Regions from separate parts of the Streptomyces sp. B1I3 genome, predicted to be linked through region 3. Evidence: predicted binding sites of a transcription regulator. Region 3 holds the regulator's gene; each other region holds the start of a gene.
The links. Region 3 encodes HrcA, which represses chaperone genes, less so after heat shock. Its sites were predicted from a motif close to TTNGCACTCNGNNNNNCNGAGTGCNAA; they were not measured.
Positions count from the first base shown of each region.

Region 1 (6,497 bases), 1.9 Mb from region 3:
CTCGGCATCGTGCATCTTGTGGTGGACCATCCCCGCCAGTGGCTTCCCGGCCGGGACCTGCATCTTGATCAGGAAGTCCATCTCCCAGCGCGCCTCGTCCAGGATGTCCGGCACCCCGTTGTTCCGCTCGGGCACCCGCAGCGCGCCGTCGTCCAGCTCGGCCGACTCCGCGTTCCCGGCGGTCAGCGTCCGCTCGTAGGTGGACATCAACTGCGCCACCGAGATGCCGCCGTTGACCACGTACTTGCCGTGGTCACCCGCGTCGTACCAGCCGCCCGACACGTCCAGCCGGTAGTCGCAGACCCCCGGCTGACAGGGGACGTCCGTGTCGCCCTTGTTGGGCGCGACACCGATGTGCCCGGCCGGGCGCGCGTACTCCTCACCGACGAGGTCCGCGTCGATCTCGATACCACTGCGGTTGTGGTAGAAGTACGCCAGCGCGTCGGAGCGCAGCCCGTCGTACAGGTCGCCGCGGATCGAGAACGGCTCACTCACCTCGCCGTCGACCTCCACGGTGTAGCCGTCGCCCACCGTGGTGAGGTCGCCGAAGTCGAAGGTGTGGATCCGCTGACGTGAGCTGGGATCCTCGCCCTGCGGCACGGTCGTACCCGTGGCGGCCGTCGAACCGTCGGCGGACTTGACCGTCCAGGTCAGCGGCGCGTCGGCATCGGTGACCACGGTGCCGCTCTTGGGACCGCGGGGCAGGTAGCCGACCTGGTTGACGCGGACCGGCGATCCGGTGTCCGGCACGTAGACAGGGGGCTGGGCCCCGCCCCGCAGCGACACGTCGTCCATGCAGAAGACCGTCGCCCGCTCACCGCCGCCGATCTGCAGCTGCACCGACGCGGCCGGCTGGTCCACCGACGCCGTGAACGTACGGGTGACGTGCGTGGCCTCCGTACCCACCGGGTCCGCCGTGGCGAGGACCGCCGTGTACGGGTCGACCGCCTCCTGGACCCGCGTCTGGACGGTCAGGGGAACGGTCGAACTGGCGGTGTAGGACAGCTCGTAGCTCTCACCAGCGACGATCGGGACCTCGTTCTGCCCGACGATGACGTCCCAGGCGTTGGCGGTGCCGGCGGGGACGTCGACGCACAGCCGGCCGTCGGACACCGCGGCCGATGTGTTCGCCGTCCACCACCAGGGCGCGGCACCGGCGGTGAAATCGCCGTTGGCGATCTGCTCGGGCCCTGGTTCGGCGTCGTCGGCCAGGGCCGTGCCGGGCACGGCCAGGGCGCCCGCGCACAGAAGGACGGCGGCCGACAACCCGAACACGCTCCTCCCGGACCGGGACCGGGATCGAACGGGTACGGGCCGGGCGGGGGGCGGTAAGGCGTTCACCGATGAGACCTTTCGTCGACGTACGTGTGTGGGGGTACGGGCGACACACTTCATGGGAGCGCTCCCAACGAACGGCGGCGCGACGGGAGCACCGAGACGTGGGAGCGGTTCCACGGAGCGCAGCCATTGTGGGGCCTGGGGCACGCGTTACGCCAGGGTCATGACAGAAGAGCACGCGGACCACGCCCGAGTCGGCGTGGACGGGCCACGCGGAACGACGTCGGCACGGCGTGGACGCGCCACGCGGAACGACGTCGGCACGGCGTGGACGCGCCACGCGGAACGACGTCGGCACGGCGTGGACGCGCCACGCGGAACGACGTCGGCCCCCGGGAGGAATCCCGGGGGCCGACGTCGTATCAGGTACTGCGGGTACCGCGTGGAGCTGCTGATCCGAGGATCAGAAGTCCATGTCACCGCCCGGCATGCCGCCCGGAGCGGCCGCAGAGGCCTTCTCCGGCTTGTCGGCGATGACGGCCTCGGTGGTGAGGAAGAGCGCGGCGATGGAGGCGGCGTTCTGCAGAGCGGAGCGCGTGACCTTCGCCGGGTCGATGATGCCCTCGGCGATCATGTCGACGTACTCGCCGGTCGCGGCGTTGAGGCCGTGACCGATCGGCAGGTTGCGCACCTTCTCGACGATGACGCCACCCTCGAGACCACCGTTGACGGCGATCTGCTTGAGCGGGGCCTCCAGCGCGAGCTTCACGGCGTTGGCGCCCGTGGCCTCGTCACCGGTCAGGTCGAGCTTCTCGAAGACGGCCGAGGCCTGGAGCAGAGCCACGCCACCACCGGCGACGATGCCCTCCTCGACGGCGGCCTTGGCGTTGCGCACCGCGTCCTCGATGCGGTGCTTGCGCTCCTTGAGCTCCACCTCGGTGGCGGCGCCGGCCTTGATGACGGCCACGCCGCCGGCCAGCTTCGCGAGGCGCTCCTGCAGCTTCTCGCGGTCGTAGTCCGAGTCGGAGTTCTCGATCTCGGCACGGATCTGCTTGACGCGACCCTGAACCTGGTCGCTCTCGCCGCCGCCGTCGACGATCGTCGTCTCGTCCTTGGTGATGACGACCTTGCGGGCGGTGCCGAGCAGGTCCAGGCCGGCGTTCTCCAGCTTGAGACCGACCTCCTCGGAGATGACGGTGCCACCGGTGAGGATGGCGATGTCGCCGAGCATGGCCTTGCGGCGGTCACCGAAGCCCGGAGCCTTGACGGCGACGGACTTGAAGGTGCCACGGATCTTGTTGACGACCAGGGTCGACAGGGCCTCGCCCTCGACGTCCTCCGCGATGATCAGCAGGGGCTTGCCCGACTGCATGACCTTCTCGAGCAGCGGAAGGAGGTCCTTCACGTTGCTGATCTTGGAGTTGACGATCAGGATGTACGGGTCGTCGAACGACGTCTCCATACGCTCCATGTCGGTGGCGAAGTACGCCGAGATGTAGCCCTTGTCGAAGCGCATACCCTCCGTGAGCTCGAGCTCCAGACCGAAGGTCTGGGACTCCTCGACGGTGATGACGCCTTCCTTGCCGACCTTGTCCATAGCCTCGGCGATCTTGGCGCCGATCTCGGTGTCAGCAGCGGAGATGGAGGCCGTCGAAGCGATCTGCTCCTTGGTCTCCACGTCCTTCGCCTGCTCCAGCAGAGCGGCGGAGACGGCCTCGACGGCCTTCTCGATGCCACGCTTGAGAGCCATCGGGTTGGCACCCGCGGCGACGTTGCGCAGGCCCTCGCGGACGAGCGCCTGGGCGAGAACGGTGGCGGTGGTCGTACCGTCGCCGGCGACGTCGTCCGTCTTCTTGGCGACCTCCTTGACCAGCTCCGCACCGATCTTCTCGTACGGGTCCTCGAGCTCGATCTCCTTGGCGATGGAAACACCATCGTTGGTGATCGTGGGCGCGCCCCACTTCTTCTCGAGGACGACGTTACGGCCCTTCGGGCCGAGGGTTACCTTGACGGCGTCGGCGAGCTGGTTCATCCCGCGCTCGAGACCGCGCCGTGCCTCCTCGTCGAACGCGATGATCTTGGCCATGTGAAGTGGTCCTCCCGGACAGGGGTGGATTCTCCGGACCGAGTGGCGCCCGCGACGGACGGCCAGCGTGCCCAGTGGTTCCTTGCCCCACCGGGCCTGCGGGCCTCACCGGCCCGGTCCAAGTTCTGTCACTCTCACCTGGAGAGTGCTAACGCCAATGATTAGCACTCGACCCCGGAGAGTGCAAGCGCCTTCGGTGATGGCTCGCTGGGTGAACACCCTCCGGGAACCGGAAGCCGGCGCGGGACGCGCGCAGGGCCCGTACCCCTCTTACGGGTACGGGCCCTGCGTGTGCGAGTGGTGTCGTCGGCCGACCGCGCCGAGCTCAGCCGACGGCGAGCTTGACCATGTCCGCCTGCGGCCCCTTCTGGCCCTGCGAGATCTCGAATTCAACTCGCTGACCCTCTTCGAGGGTGCGGTATCCGTCCATCTGGATCGCGCTGTAGTGGACGAAAACATCCGCACCACCGTCGACCGCGATGAAGCCGTACCCCTTCTCCGCGTTGAACCACTTGACGGTGCCCTGAGCCATGCCTAACTCCCCTATTACTGGCCCTTGCACAGGACCGCACTTCGCGGACCCGGGTCAAACTCACCCCCCGACAGGAGGGGGCGGCGTGCGCCGGAACGCGTCGACCGCGGCCGAATGTATCTGCCCAACTGCCCTCTGCAACAGGTCAATCGGACGAGAATTCTGGGCGCGGCTGAACGCCCGGATAGGGGTAACTCGCAGGATTCCAGGGCAACTCGGGCCCGACATAGGCCACTTATGGCGCAAGGGGTACACGCACTTTGGCCACTTCTCGTCGCGACCAGGCGCATTCTCATATGCGGGTGGCACAGGCGGCCGAGGAGGCTTCCCCAACTGTACCGTGCTCAACCATGCAGAATGACCCCCTCCGCTTCTCGCGGAGGGGGTCATCGTCACGATGCCGAGCCGGACAGGAAGTCCGGCACCCGTGTCAGCCTCCGGCCACGGCCGGGATGATCGAGACGCCGGCGCCGTCCGGCGTGGCCGCGTCCAGGCCGCCCTCGAAACGCACGTCGTCGTCGTTGACGTACACGTTGACGAAGCGGCGCAGCTTGCCCTGGTCGTCCAGCACGCGGGCGGCGATGCCCGGGTGGTCCTTCTCGAGGGACGCGATGACCTCGGACAGAACCGCACCCTCGGCCGAGACCTCGGCCTGACCGCCCGTGTAGGTGCGGAGGATGGTGGGGATACGGACCTTGACGCTCATGTGGGTGCCTTCCTTCGGTCTCGGGTGGTCAGTTGCCGGCGGCGAGGCCCGCGTCGCGGAACGCGTCCAGGCTGGGCCGGATCGTCGCCGACAGGCCGGTCGTCGGGGCGACGGCGTCCAGCGTCTTCAGTCCGTCTCCGGTGTTCAGGACGACGGTGGTCAGGGACGGGTCCAGGAGGCCCGCGTCGATCAGCTTCTTCGTGACACCGACCGTCACACCGCCCGCGGTCTCCGCGAAGATGCCCTCGGTCCGGGCCAGCAGCTTGATCGCGTCGACGATCTGCTCGTCGTCGACGTCCTCCACGGCCCCGCCGGTACGCCGGGCGATGTCCAGGACGTACGGGCCGTCTGCCGGGTTGCCGATGGCGAGGGACTTGGCGATCGTGTTCGGCTTCTGGGGCCGTACGACGTCGTGACCGGCCTTGAAGGCGGTGGAGACCGGGGAGCAGCCCTCGGCCTGCGCACCGAAGATCTTGTACGGCTTGTCCTCGACCAGGCCGAGCTTGATCAGCTCCTGCAGACCCTTGTCGATCTTCGTGAGCTGGGATCCGGACGCGATCGGGATGACGAGCTGGTCGGGCAGCTGCCAGCCCAGCTGCTCGCAGATCTCGTACGCCAGGGTCTTGGACCCCTCGCCGTAGTACGGGCGCAGGTTGACGTTGACGAAGCCCCAGCCCTCGCCGAGCGGGTCGCCGATGAGCTCCGAGCAGAAGCGGTTGACGTCGTCGTAGTTGCCCTCGATGCCGACGAGCTCGCCGCCGTACACCGCGGCCATGACGACCTTGCCCTGCTCCAGGTCGTGCGGGATGAACACGCAGGACCGGAAGCCGGCACGGGCCGCCGCGGCACCCACCGCGCCGGCGAGGTTGCCGGTCGAGGAGCAGGAGAGCGTGGTGAAACCGAACGCGCGGGCGGCCTCGACGGCGATGGCGACGACACGGTCCTTGAAGGAGTGCGTCGGGTTGCCGGAGTCGTCCTTCACGTAGAGACCGCCGGTGACGCCCAGCTCACGGGCGAGGTTGTCGGCCTTGACCAGCTTGGTGAAACCGGGGTTGATGTTGGGCTTGTCGGCGACATCGGAGGGGACCGGCAGCAGCGGCGCGTAGCGCCAGATGTTGTCGGGGCCCTCGGCAATGCGCTTCTTCAGCTCTTCGGGGGAGCCGCTCGGCAGGTCGTACGCCACTTCGAGCGGCCCGAAACAGGACGCGCAGGCGAAAATCGGACCGAGTTCGAAACGCTCGCCGCATTCGCGGCAGGAAAGCGCTACGGCGGGACCGAGGTCCACGGCGGAAGAATCGGTGTTGGCTGCAACTGTCTGCACGGCCATGATGGCGGAGGCCCTTTCTCCTCATCTTCCTCGCGACGTATTTCGCCGCAAGACGGAATTGGCACCTTCCCCACCGTGACCTCGCGGTCGGCAGGAGGGTTGCCGGGACTTCAACGGGCCGTTCCCTCAGTCCCTCTGGATGAGCGCTGTGGCACCGGATCGAGGACCCGGGCATTTGTCTGCGGACCCACCCCGACGTGCGAGGCTCATCCGCGTTGCTCAGACTGTAACCGACACATCGGACGGTCGAACCAGTCGTCCGTACCGCGAGATGGATCACACCCAGGGAGAACCGACCGTGCTGGAAGAGATGGAACGCTGGTTGAGCAGGCGTTCCTGGTCAGCCGCCGATCGCCCGCTGGACCGGCTCGTGGCCGCCAGGACGCAGGATCCGCACCGCACGACCGTGAGCGTCGTGCTGCCCGCACTGAACGAGGAAGCGACCGTCGGAGCCATCGTCGAGACGATCCGGCGCGAGCTCATGGAACGCGTCCCGCTGGTCGACGAACTCGTGGTGATCGACTCGGGCTCCACCGACCGCACCTCCGCCGTCGCCCGCGCGGCCGGC
Region 1 is NZ_JAUSYD010000001.1:3,583,015-3,589,511, forward strand. It holds gene QFZ58_RS16335 (glycoside hydrolase family 9 protein) at 1-1,266, opposite strand, end outside; gene groL (chaperonin GroEL) at 1,742-3,364, opposite strand; gene QFZ58_RS16345 (cold-shock protein) at 3,690-3,896, opposite strand; gene QFZ58_RS16350 (MoaD/ThiS family protein) at 4,327-4,602, opposite strand; gene thrC (threonine synthase) at 4,631-5,929, opposite strand; SAM riboswitch class I at 5,948-6,075, opposite strand; gene QFZ58_RS16360 (glucosyl-3-phosphoglycerate synthase) at 6,228-6,497, shown strand, end outside.
Region 1: a site for HrcA is predicted at 3,526-3,552, ahead of groL (chaperonin GroEL). Genes of this name have one in related genera too.

Region 2 (6,497 bases), 2.2 Mb from region 3:
GCCGCCCGCGGTCCCGGGGGACGGCGGGTGGTGGGCGGGCCGACCGCCCGCACCCGCGGGGCACTAACGTGCCGCGTATGACGACTGCACTGATTACGGGCGCGACGGCGGGGATCGGCGCCGCCTTCGCACGGCGGCTCGCGGGTGACGGGCACAACCTGGTGCTGGTGGCCCGTGACACGGAGCGGCTGCGCGCACAGGCCACGGAACTGCACGACCGGCACGGCATCGAGGCCGAGGTGCTGACGGCCGACCTGTCCACGGACGCCGGGATCGAGGCGGTCGAGGCCCGCCTGACGAAGCGTGTGAGCCCCGTCGACCTGCTGGTGAACAACGCCGGCTTCGGCAACAAGGGGCGTTACCTGGACGTCTCCATGGCCGATGAACTGACCATGCTGAAGGTGCACTGCGAGGCGGTGCTCCGGTTGACCTCGGCTGCAGCGGGCGGGATGCGGGAGCGTGGCCGCGGCGGAGTGGTCAACGTGGCCTCGGTGGCGGCCTTCCTGCCCCGGGGGACGTACGGGGCGTCGAAGGCGTGGGTCGTGCAGTTCACCCAGGGTGCGGCGAAGGACCTCGCGGGTTCGGGGGTGCGGCTGATGGCGCTCTGCCCCGGCTTCGTACGGACGGAGTTCCACGAGCGGGCGGGGATGGGTACGGGCAACATCCCCGGCTGGATGTGGCTCGACGCGGACAAGCTGGTCGCGGCGGCCCTGGCCGACCTGGCCAGGGGCAGGACGGTGTCCGTGCCGGATCCCCGGTACAAGGCGATGATGGGTCTGGTGAAGGTGACACCCCGGGGACTCCTCGGCGGAGTCACCTCCCGCGCGGGCCGTACCTACGGCCCCCGGTAGCGGCCTCCTCGCCTCGCCCGGATCGCGGCCGCGGCGGCGAGGGGCCAGGACGCACCGAGGCCCGGTGCCCCCGCGACGGGGGTACCGGGCCTCGGTGGCGTACGGAGCCGTACTAGTGCGAGTGGCCGTGGCCGCCGTGACCGGAGTCGCCCTCGTCATCGGCCGGCTTCTCTACGACCAGGGTCTCGGTCGTGAGCAGCAGCGACGCGATGGACGCGGCGTTCTCCAGGGCGGAGCGGGTGACCTTGACCGGGTCGATGACGCCGGCCTTCACCAGGTCGCCGTACTCGCCGGTCGCGGCGTTGAAGCCCTGACCCTTGTCGAGCTCGGCGACCTTCGAGGTGATGACGTAGCCCTCGAGGCCGGCGTTCTCGGCGATCCAGCGCAGCGGCTCGACGGCGGCGCGGCGCACGACCGCGACACCCGTGGCCTCGTCGCCGGTCTTGCCGAGGTTGCCCTCGAGGACCTTGACGGCGTGGACCAGAGCGGAGCCACCACCGGAGACGATGCCCTCCTCGACCGCGGCGCGGGTCGCGGAGATGGCGTCCTCCAGACGGTGCTTCTTCTCCTTGAGCTCCACCTCGGTGGCGGCACCGACACGGATCACGCAGACGCCGCCGGCCAGCTTCGCGAGGCGCTCCTGGAGCTTCTCGCGGTCCCAGTCGGAGTCCGTGGACTCGATCTCGGCCTTGATCTGGTTGACGCGGCCCTTGACGTCGGCGGAGTCGCCGCCGCCGTCGACGATGGTCGTGTCGTCCTTCGAGACGGTGACGCGGCGGGCGGTGCCCAGCACGTCCAGACCGGCCTGGTCGAGCTTGAGGCCGACCTCCTCGGCGATGACGGTCGCACCGGTGAGGGTGGCGATGTCTCCGAGCATGGCCTTGCGGCGGTCACCGAAGCCCGGGGCCTTCACCGCGACGGCGTTGAAGGTGCCACGGATCTTGTTGACGACGAGGGTGGAGAGCGCCTCGCCCTCGACGTCCTCGGCGATGATGAGCAGCGGCTTGGAGGCACCCGCCTGGATGACCTTCTCCAGGAGCGGGAGCAGCTCCTGGATGGAGCCGATCTTGCCCTGGTGGATCAGGATGTACGGGTCGTCGAGGACGGCCTCCATACGCTCCTGGTCGGTCACCATGTACGGGGAGAGGTAGCCCTTGTCGAAGGCCATGCCCTCGGTGAACTCGAGGTCCAGACCGAAGGTGTTGGACTCCTCGACGGTGATGACACCGTCCTTGCCGACCTTGTCCATCGCGTCCGCGATGAGCTCGCCGACCTGGGCGTCCTGCGCGGAGAGCGCGGCCACGGCGGCGATGTCGGACTTGTCGTCGATCGGGCGGGCGGTCGCGAGGAGCTCCTCGGACACGGCCTTCACGGCGGCGTCGATGCCCTTCTTCAGGGCGGCCGGGGACGCGCCCGCGGCAACGTTGCGCAGACCCTCGCGGACGAGCGCCTGGGCGAGCACGGTGGCGGTGGTGGTGCCGTCACCGGCTACGTCGTTGGTCTTGGTCGCCACCTCCTTCACCAGCTGGGCACCGAGGTTCTCGTACGGGTCGTCGAGCTCGACCTCGCGCGCGATGGTGACACCGTCGTTGGTGATGGTGGGAGCGCCGAACTTCTTGTCGATGACGACGTTGCGGCCCTTCGGGCCGATCGTCACCTTCACCGTGTCGGCAAGCTTGTTGACGCCGCGCTCAAGGGCGCGACGGGCGTCCTCGTCGAACTTCAGAATCTTCGCCATGGGCTGAGCTGTCCTCTCAAACGAACTGCGCCCCTCGCCACCCGGCTAGTTATTTCGCAGGGGGCCAGGGGCGCAGAACGGAAGCAAACGTGGGTGAGTTACTTCTCGATGATCGCGAGAACGTCGCGCGCCGAGAGGACGAGGTACTCCTCGCCGTTGTACTTCACCTCGGTACCGCCGTACTTGCTGTACAGAACGACATCGCCGGTCTTGACGTCGAGCGGAAGGCGCTCGCCGTTCTCGAAGCGGCCCGGGCCCACGGCCAGGACGACGCCCTCCTGGGGCTTCTCCTTGGCGGTGTCCGGAATGACCAGGCCGGAAGCCGTGGTCTGCTCGGCGTCGAGCGGCTGGACCACAATGCGGTCCTCGAGCGGCTTGATCGCAACCTTGGAGCTGGTGGTCGACACGATCCGGTCTCCCCCTTCGGAGATCTCACGGGGTTTAACAGTCTGTGGGTGGCGACCAGGTGGATCCGTCGTCGCGGGTGCCGGACCTGCCCTGTCGCAGTGGTGCTGGCACTCTCCAGTGGGGAGTGCCAGCACTGAGACTATGACTGCGATTAGCACTCGGTCAAGCGGAGTGCCAATTGACCACCCTCGCGTGGCGTGGCCGGGCGGCTCCACGCCCGCACAACGCCGGAGATCCGCACAGGGTTCCGTACGGCGGACGGCCCGTCAGACGTAGTCCTCCAGCCTGGCCACGGCGTACCCCTTGCCGGTGACCGTCCTCATGACGTTGCGGATCATGTCGGCCATGGATCCGTCCCAGTCGTCAGGGCCCCGGAAGTGGGTGAGGATGATGTCGCCGGGATGCAGGTCCCTGTCCCACTCGCGCCACTCCATGCGGTCGGGGAACGCCTCGGCGGCCCACAGGGGCACGGCCTCGATGCCGCAGGACTTGGCGACGCGCAGGGTGTCGCCGTTGTAGTTGCCGTACGGCGGCCGGAAGAGAGTGGGCCGCTTCCCCAGGCGCTTCTCGATCCTGTCCTGCGAGCCGCAGATCTCCCGCCGCTGGTCCTCCTCGGACAGCCCGGGGAGGTAGGGGTGGGTGAGCGTGTGGTTGTTGAGGGTGACCCCGTGGGCCTGCATCTCCTTGAAGTAGCCGTAGTCGTCGCTCACCTCGTAGTCGCTGAGGAAGGCGCTGTACGGGATGTTCAGCTCCGACATCATCCGCAGCAGCTCGGGGTCCTTCTCGGCGCCGTCGTCCATCGTCAGGAAGACGATCCGCTCCTTGGTCGGCACGGTGGTGAAGACCGGCGGCAGATCCTCCCCGCCCTCGACCTCGAAGCCCTCGCGGGTGGCGATGTGCGGCTTCTCGGCAGGCGGCGCGGGCGCGGTGAGCGGGACCTCGGACAGCCCCCACCTCTTCGCGACGGCGACGCGGGCCGCCTGCTGCCGATTCAGCAGCTCGGCCTCGGCCCGCGTCTCGGCAGCGGCCGCGGCCGCGGCGGGGCCCGCCTGCGCGGCGGCGGCTCCCGGCTGCCCGGCCGCCGGCTCCCCCTGGCCGGCGGCCCCTTCGTCCCCACCGTCGGCGCAACCGGAGGCGGCGGCACCGATCAGCAGGGCGACCAGGACCGCACAGGCCGTTCTGTGCGGTTTGATGACAGGTTTTTCGTTTTGTCGTACTAGTTGCATGGCGCCGCATCCTGCCACCGGGGCACCGGCCGCCTCCCACGACACCTCCACCGCACCCGGCGCGTCCCCCGGCTGGCTCACAATGGAGCCGTGAACGCCCTTTCCCCTGCCGATCAGGCCGAGCCCGCCGACCCGCTCGCCGCCTTCGCCGCCCTGCGCACCCCCGAGGGCACGGCGCTCCTGGACGAGCTGCGCGACCACGACCCCGCCCGGGAGCTGGCCACCGCGACCCGGCTGCGCCGCACCCACCCGGCCGCCCTCGTGTCAGCGGCGCTCGGTCAGGCGCGGCTGCGGCAGCGCGCGGTCGCGAAGTTCGGGGCGGCCGACGCGTACCGCATGTTCTTCACCCCCGACGGCGTGGAGCAGGCCACCCGGACCTCCGTCGCCACCTACCGTGCCGAGCGGTTCGCGGGGCTCGGCGGCGTACGGCGCGTCGCCGACCTGTGCTGCGGCATCGGCGGCGACGCCATCGCCCTCGCCCGGGCCGGGATCGGTGTCCTCGCCGTGGACCGCGACCCGCTGACCGTCGAGGTCGCCCGCGCCAACGCCCAGGCGCTCGGCCTCCAGGACCTCGTCGAGGTGCGGTGCGCCGACGTCACGGAGATCGACACCTCCCCGTACGACGCCGTCTTCGTCGACCCGGCCCGGCGCGGCGGACGCGGCAGGATCTTCGACCCGGAGGCGTACTCACCCCCGCTCTCCTGGGCCACCGCCGCCGCCCTGAAGGCGCCCCGCGCGGCGCTGAAGATCGCCCCAGGCGTGCCGCACGAGGCGATCGGGCCGCACGCCGAGGCCGAATGGATCTCGGACGGCGGGGACGTGAAGGAGGCGGTGCTCTGGTTCGGCGACGGTTTCCGTCCCGGAGCCTTCCGGGCCACCCTCCTGCCGTCCCGCGCGACCCTGACCGCCGCCGCCCCGCTCCCCGCGCCGCCCGTCGGACCCGTCGGCCGGTATCTCTACGAGCCGGACGGCGCCGTCATCCGTGCCCACCTGGTCGCCGACGTCGTCGAGCGGTGCGGGGGCCGGCTGATCGACGAGACGATCGCGTACGTCACGAGTGACGCCCCCTACGACTCCGGCTACGCGACCGGGTACGAGATCACCGATCAGCTGCCCTTCCACATGAAGAGGCTGAAGGCGCTGCTGCGGGAGCGCGCGGTGGGCGTGCTGACCGTCAAGAAGCGCGGTTCGGCGGTGGAACCGGAGGAGTTGCGGCGCAGGATGAAGCTCCAGGGGCCGCACTCCGCCACCGTCTTCCTGACGCGGGTGGCCGGAGCACCGACGATGCTGATCGGGCAGCCGCTGAAACGCCCCTGAGCCCCTGAGCCTGCCGGGGACCCTGAAGCCCCGGCAGGACCGGCCGCGTACTCAGGTGGTAGCAGGGGGCCAGGCGGTTCAGGCGGTTCAGGCGGTTCAGGCGGTCAGGTGGCCAGGTGGTCAGGTGGCCAGGTGGTCAGGTGGTCAGGTGGTCAGGTGGTCAGGTGGTCAGGTCAAGGGGTACGAGGTCCGGCCCGAGGCCTCGTCGATCTCGTCGTGCGCCTTGGTGAGCAGCTTCATGGCCAGTTCGTTGAGTGCGCGGGCGCCTGCGATCTCCTCACCGACCCGCGGCTGTTCCGCGTCGGATGGGTGCCGGCTGGCGTAGCCGTGGGCCCGCACCTCGCTCCCGTCGCTCAGCCGCACGAGTGCGGCCGCACGGGTGCGGTGGGTGTCCTCCTCGAACTCCAGCTCGATGTGCCATCCGACCGTGGTCTCCATCATGACGGTCACCTCCCGGGATTCCTGTTTCCAGGGTGCGCCCGTTCGCCGGGAGGCGCACGGCGCCGGGCGCCTCAGGCGTCCCGGACCGCCTGCAGGTCCAGCTTCCGCATCCCCATCATCGCCTTCATGGCGCGCTCCGCCCTGGCCCGATCGGGGTCGGAGAACACCTCGGTCATGCCGCGCGGGACGATCTGCCAGGACAGCCCGTACTTGTCCTTGAGCCACCCGCACCGGCTCTCCTCGCCGCCGTCCGCGGTGAGCGCGGCCCACAGCCTGTCGACCTCCGCCTGGTCCTCGCAGTCGACGGACAGGGAGATCGCCTCGGTGAAGGAGAACTGCGGGCCGCCGTTGAGGGCGACGTACTCCTGGCCGGCGAGCCGGAACTCCACGGTCATCACCTTGCCCACCTCGTCCGGTGACTCCTGGGGATAGCGGGCGACGTCCAGGATGCGGGAGTCGCCTCCGATGACCGAGACGTAGAACTCCGCGGCTTCCTGCGCCTGGCCGTCGAACCAC
Region 2 is NZ_JAUSYD010000001.1:3,266,515-3,273,011, forward strand. It holds gene QFZ58_RS14770 (SDR family oxidoreductase) at 78-851, shown strand; gene groL (chaperonin GroEL) at 964-2,589, opposite strand; gene groES (co-chaperone GroES) at 2,688-2,996, opposite strand; gene QFZ58_RS14785 (polysaccharide deacetylase family protein) at 3,264-4,223, opposite strand; gene QFZ58_RS14790 (methyltransferase domain-containing protein) at 4,314-5,540, shown strand; gene QFZ58_RS14795 (DUF1876 domain-containing protein) at 5,709-5,981, opposite strand; gene QFZ58_RS14800 (VOC family protein) at 6,053-6,497, opposite strand, start outside.
Region 2: a site for HrcA is predicted at 3,149-3,175, ahead of groES (co-chaperone GroES). Genes of this name have one in related genera too.

Region 3 (6,497 bases):
ATCCGGTGCCCCTGGCCCGCCCACAGGGCCATGCCCTGGGCGTCCCCGACTTCGGCGGCGGCCTTGCGCAGCCCACTGGTCAGCTGGTGCACCTGCGGATAGGCGGCGGGGGCGTACCGGCCGTGCTCACGTACGAAGCGGTTGACCAGCCCTCGCGCCGGACGGCCGGAGAAGGCCCGGGTCAGGGCGGTCGTCACGAACAGCGGGTTGGTCAGGGCCTGCTTGTGCAGCGGGTGGGCCCCCGACTCGGGGCAGGCCAGGAACGCCGTCCCGAGTTGCGCCGCGTCCGCGCCGGCCGCCAGCACGGACGTGATCTGGGAGCCGCGCATCAGCCCGCCGGCAGCCACGAGGGGCAACCCGACGGTTTCGCGGACCTCGGCGACCAGGGTGAGGAGCCCGGTGCCGGTGAGACCGCCCTGGGGATCGTCCCGGTGCGTGGACCGGTGCCCGCCCGCCTCGGCGCCCTGGACGCAGACCGCCTGGGCGCCCGCCCACTGCGCGTTGCGCGCCTCCTGCGGGGAGGTGACCGTCACGACGGTGAAGGTACCGGCCTGGGCGAAGGCGTCGAGCACCTCGCGGGTGGGGCAGCCGAAGGTGAAGGAGACGACGGGTACGGGATCCTCGAGCAGGATCGCGACCTTGGCCTCGTATCCGTCGTCGCCGCTGGAGTCGGGGTCGCCGAGCGGGGTCTCGTACCAGGAGGCCTCACCCGCGAGCTGGTGGCGGTACACCTCGACGGCGCTCGGGTCTGCGAGCAGGGGCTGCGGCATGAACAGGTTGACGCCGAAGGCCCCGCCGGTCAGCCGGCGCAGCTGTTCGACCTCGTTGTACATCCCGTCCGCGGTCTTGTAGCCGGCGGCGAGGAAACCGAGCCCCCCGGCCTCGGTGACGGCCCCGGCCAGATGCGGGCCGGAGACCCCGCTGGCCATCGGGGCCTGCACGATCGGATACCGGCAGAGATCGGTCAGCGCCAAGGACATGACCGCATCGTGCCACGTCCCGCGCACCGTGCCGAATCAGCCGTTTTACGCAGCCCCGGCCTCCCTCGCCAGCCGGCCGGTCCGCCGGCAGGCGGGACCTCCCGCACGCGGCACCGCCCGCCGGTACGGGACCGGCGGGCGGTGCGGTGGTGCGGTGCGGGCGGGCGCTTCAGCTGCCTCCCGGCATCGGGCGGCGGTCTGCACCGCCCTGTCCGGCGTCCGGTGTCAGCGGCCGTTGAAAGCGTCCTTCAACCGGGAGAAAAGGCCTTGCTGCCCTGGCTGGAACTGGCCGGTGGGGCGCTCCTCACCGCGCAGCTTCGCCAGCTCCCGCAGGAGGTGCTCCTGTTCGGGGTCCATCTTCATCGGAGTGGTGACCTCGACGTGCACGATGAGGTCCCCGCGCCCGCCGCCTCGCAGATGCGTGATGCCGCGCCCGTGCAGCGGGACCGACTGGCCGGACTGGGTGCCCGGCCGGATGTCGATCTCCTCCAGGCCGTCCAGCGTCTCCAGCGGCACCTGGGTGCCGAGTGCCGCAGCCGTCATGGGGATGGTGACCGTGCAGTGCAGATCGTCGCCGCGCCGCTGGAACACCGCGTGCGACAGCTCGTGGATCTCGACGTACAGGTCACCGGCAGGGCCGCCGCCGGGGCCGACCTCGCCCTCGCCCGCGAGCTGGATACGCGTGCCGTTGTCGACGCCCGCGGGAATCTTCACGGTGAGGGTGCGCCGCGAACGGATGCGGCCGTCGCCGGCGCACTCGGGGCACGGGGTCGGCACGACCGTACCGAAGCCCTGGCACTGCGGGCAGGGCCGCGAGGTCATGACCTGGCCGAGGAAGGACCGGGTGACCTGGGAGACCTCGCCACGGCCGCGGCACATGTCACAGGTCTGCGCGGAGGTGCCGGGAGCGGCGCCCTCGCCACTGCAGGTCGTGCAGACGACCGCCGTGTCGACCTGGATGTCCTTGGTCGTGCCGAAGGCCGCCTCGTTGAGGTCGATCTCCAGCCGGATCATGGCGTCCTGGCCGCGCCTGGTCCGCGAACGCGGTCCGCGCTGCGTGGCGTTGCCGAAGAACGCGTCCATGATGTCGCTGAAGTTGCCGAAGCCGCCGGCCCCGAAACCGCCCGCGCCACCGCCGCCGCCCGAGGCGGACAGCGGGTCGCCGCCGAGGTCGTAGACCTGCTTCTTCTGCGGGTCCGACAGCACCTCGTAAGCGGCGTTGATCTCCTTGAACCGCTCCTGGGTCTTCGGATCCGGGTTGACATCCGGGTGCAGCTCGCGGGCGAGCCTGCGGAATGCCTTCTTGATCTCGTCCTGAGATGCGTCGCGGCGCACGCCGAGTACGGCGTAGTAGTCCGTGGCCACTTACGACTCCGCCAGGATCTGTCCGACGTAACGTGCCACTGCGCGTACCGCTCCCATCGTTCCGGGGTAGTCCATGCGGGTCGGTCCGACCACGCCGAGTTTGGCGACTGCCTCGTCGCCCGAACCGTAGCCGACCGCGACGACGGATGTGGAGTTGAGGCCTTCGTGGGCGTTCTCGTGCCCGATCCGTACGGTCATGCCTGAGTCCGTCGCCTCACCGAGCAGCTTCAGCAGCACGACCTGCTCCTCCAGTGCCTCCAGCACCGGCCGGATCATCACAGGGAAGTCGTGCCCGAAGCGGGTGAGGTTGGAGGTGCCGCCGATGATGAGCCGCTCCTCCGTCTCTTCGACCAGAGTCTCGAGAAGGACGGAGAGCACCGTGGACACGGTTCCCCGGTCCTCGCTCTCGAAGGACTCCGGCAGGTCCTGCACCAGACGCGGGACATCCGCGAAGCGGCGTCCCACGACCCGGCTGTTGAGCCGGGCCCGCAGGTCGGCCAGGGAGGTGTCACCGAACGGTGCAGGGCAGTCGATCATACGCTGTTCGACACGGCCCGTGTCCGTGATCAGTACGAGCATCAGCCTGGCCGGGGCCAGTGACAGCAGCTCCACGTGCCGCACCGTCGAGCGGGTCAGCGAGGGGTACTGCACGACGGCGACCTGCCGGGTCAGCTGCGCGAGCAGCCTGACCGTGCGGCCCACGACGTCGTCGAGGTCGACCGCGCCGTCGAGGAAATTCTGGATGGCCCGGCGTTCCGGCGACGACAGGGGCTTGACGCCCGCGAGCTTGTCGACGAAAAGACGGTAGCCCTTGTCCGTGGGGATGCGCCCCGCACTGGTGTGCGGCTGGGCGATGAAGCCCTCGTCCTCCAGTACTGCCATGTCGTTGCGGACAGTGGCCGGGGAGACTCCCAGGCTGTGCCGCTCGGTGAGCGCCTTGGAGCCGACCGGCTCCTCGGTGCCGACATAGTCCTGGACGATGGCGCGCAGCACTTCGAGTCTGCGTTCACTGAGCACCGCGCACACCTCCAGCTGTGGTTCTCCGGTGTCTGCCTGGCACTCTGCGCTTTCGAGTGCCAGCAATTCCCCCGGCCAGTGTACGGGGGCGGAGTGGTACCTGGGCAAGGGCGACCGGCCATGCCGTCGCGGGACTGCGCAGGTCGTTGCCGATAGCGTCGCCGTATGGACGTCTCTTGGGAAGAGTTCGGCTGGGAGCGGTTGGGCAACGGCACGGGGCGCCGGCGCCTTCCTGTCTGGGACGCGACGGTCTCCCTGGTGGTCGGAGCGGACGCCGTGCTGCTCCACGACACCGGCTCGTCGCTCCGGGAGGGGGTCGAACTGCGGACCCAGGTGCAGGGCCTCCTCGGCCGCAGGGTGACGCATATCGCACTCAGCCACCCGCACTTCGATCACGTACTGGGCACCGCCGCCTTCGCCGGGGCGGAGGTCTACGGCGCGGTCGGCACGGCAGAACTGCTCAGGCACGGCGCCGGGGAACTGCGCGAGGACGCGGTGCGTCACGGGCTGAGCGAGCACGACGCCGTCACCGCGACGGACGTGCTGGTACCGCCGCGGCATCAGGTGAGCGGTGAGTGGACCCTGGATCTGGGCGACGGCCTGCAGGTACTGCTGGCGAACGTGGGCCCGGGGCACAGCGGCCACGACCTGGCGGTGCTGGTGCCGGGCTCACCCGTCGTGGTGCTCTGCGGGGATCTGGTCGAGGAGTCCGGCGAGCCGCAGGCGGGCCCGGACGCCGTCACCACACACTGGCCGGCCGCCCTGGACCGGTTGCTGGAGCTGGGCGGCGAGGACGCGCTGTACGTGCCGGGGCACGGGGCGGTCGTGGACGCCGCGTTCGTCCGGGCGCAGCGCGACGGGCTGGCCCGCCGGTTCGGCGTGTCGTGAGGGGGCTCCCTGCCCGTCCTGCCGTGAACACGTCTCCTGCGCCGGCGTGCCGTTTATCGTCGTGCCATGCGCAGCTATCAGCCGGATCTGACCCCGCCGTGGAAGAGGTCCGCCACCGTTCCCGAGGTACCCGCCGAGCCCGATCTGGTCGTGGAGGAGGTCTCCACCGGCTTCTGCGGAGCGGTGATCCGGTGCGAGAAGACGGCCCAGGGGCCCACGGTCACGCTGGAGGACCGGTTCGGCAAGCACCGGGTGTTCCCGATGGAGCCTCGCGGTTTCCTGCTGGAGGGCAGGGTGGTCACCCTCGTACGGCCCTCGGCCGGGGGACCCGCCCGTCCGGCCCGTACGGCCTCCGGTTCGCTGGCCGTCCCGGGGGCACGGGCCCGTGTGGCGCGGGCGGGCCGCATCTACGTGGAGGGCCGCCACGACGCCGAGCTGGTCGAGCGGGTCTGGGGCGACGACCTGCGCATCGAGGGCGTGGTCGTGGAGTACCTGGAGGGCATCGACGACCTGCCCGCGATCGTCCGCGAGTTCGGGCCGGGCCCGGACGCCCGTCTGGGGGTGCTGGTCGACCACCTGGTGCCCGGGTCGAAGGAGTCGCGTATCGCCGCCCAGGTCACGGACGGGAACGTGCTGGTCGTGGGACACCCGTACATCGACGTCTGGGAGGCGGTGAAACCGTCGTCCGTGGGCATCGCGGGCTGGCCGGTGGTGCCGCGCGGCGAGGACTGGAAGACGGGGGTGTGCCGTGCGCTGGGTTGGCCGGAGAACACGGGTGCGGCGTGGCAGCACATCCTGTCCCGGGTCGGTTCCTACAAGGACCTGGAACCGCAGTTGCTCGGCCGCGTCGAGGAGCTGATCGACTTCGTCACCCTTCCGGCCTGAACGCCAGGGCGGAGGGCCTGCGCGCCGAGGGCCGCAGGGGCTACGCGCCGGGGGCCGCAGGGGCTACGCGCCGGGGGCAGCGCCGGGCCCGCCCGCCGGGCGGGGCCGGCACCCGGAACCGGGCCCGGTGCTGCCTGGGTCCGGTACGGCCCGGGTCCGCCGGGGAGCCGGTGCGGCCCGGGTCCGCCCGGGAGCTGGTGCGGGCCTCAGTCCACCAGGTCCCGCACCACGGCGTCGGCGAGCAGCCGCCCGCGCAGGGTGAGGACCGCGCGACCCTCGCCGTACGGGCCGGGCTCCAGCAGCCCGTCCGTCACGGCCCGGCCGGCCGCCGCGAGCCCGGCGGGCGCCAGCAGCGACAGGGGGCACCCCTCGACGAGGCGCAGCTCCAGCAGGATGCGCTCGACCCGGCGGTCCTCCTCGCCGAGGATCTCCCGACCGGCCCCGGGCGAACGCCCTTCGGCCAGAGCCTGCGCGTACGCCCCGGGGTGCTTCACGTTCCACCAGCGCACGCCGCCGACGTGGCTGTGCGCCCCCGGCCCGGCGCCCCACCAGTCGGCGCCGCGCCAGTACAGCTCGTTGTGCAGGCAGCGGCCCTCGGGCGTACGGGACCAGTTCGACACCTCGTACCAGGAGAAACCTGCGGCCGCCATCGCCTCGTCGGCGATCAGGTAGCGGTCGGCGTGGACGTCGTCGTCCGTCATCGGCACCTCGCCGCGCCGGATGCGCCGGGCGAGCTGGGTGCCTTCCTCGACGATCAGCGCGTAGGCCGAGACGTGGTCCGGACCGGCCCCGATCGCCGCGTCCAGGGAGGCCCGCCAGTCGTCGTCGGACTCCCCCGGGGTGCCGTAGATCAGATCGAGGTTGACGTGCTCGAAGCCGGCCGCGCGCGCCTCGGCGACGCAGGCCTCGGGCCTGCCCGGCGTGTGGGTGCGGTCCAGGACCTTCAGGACGTGCTGCCGGGCGCTCTGCATGCCGAAGGAGACACGGTTGAAGCCACCGTCGCGCAGCGCCGACAGATATGCCGGATCGACGGACTCGGGATTGGCCTCCGTGGTGATCTCGGCGTCGTCCGCGAGCCCGAACTCCTCCCGGATCGCGGCGAGCATCCGGACGAGGTCGGCGGCGGGGAGCAGGGTGGGCGTACCGCCGCCGACGAAGACGGTACGGACCGGCCGCGGGTCGTCGCCGAGCACCTTTCGGGCCTGACGGACCTCCTCGACCAGGTGGGCCGCGTAGTTGTCCCGTGAGGCCAGGGCGCCGCCGGAACCGCGCAGCTCCGTCGCGGTGTACGTGTTGAAGTCGCAGTAGCCGCAGCGGGTGGCGCAGTAGGGCACGTGCAGGTAGAAGCCGAGCGGCCGGCCG
Region 3 is NZ_JAUSYD010000001.1:5,453,350-5,459,846, reverse strand. It holds gene QFZ58_RS24795 (nitronate monooxygenase) at 1-980, opposite strand, end outside; gene dnaJ (molecular chaperone DnaJ) at 1,206-2,345, opposite strand; gene hrcA (heat-inducible transcriptional repressor HrcA) at 2,346-3,362, opposite strand; gene QFZ58_RS24780 (MBL fold metallo-hydrolase) at 3,528-4,250, shown strand; gene QFZ58_RS24775 (DUF3097 domain-containing protein) at 4,317-5,135, shown strand; gene hemW (radical SAM family heme chaperone HemW) at 5,342-6,497, opposite strand, start outside.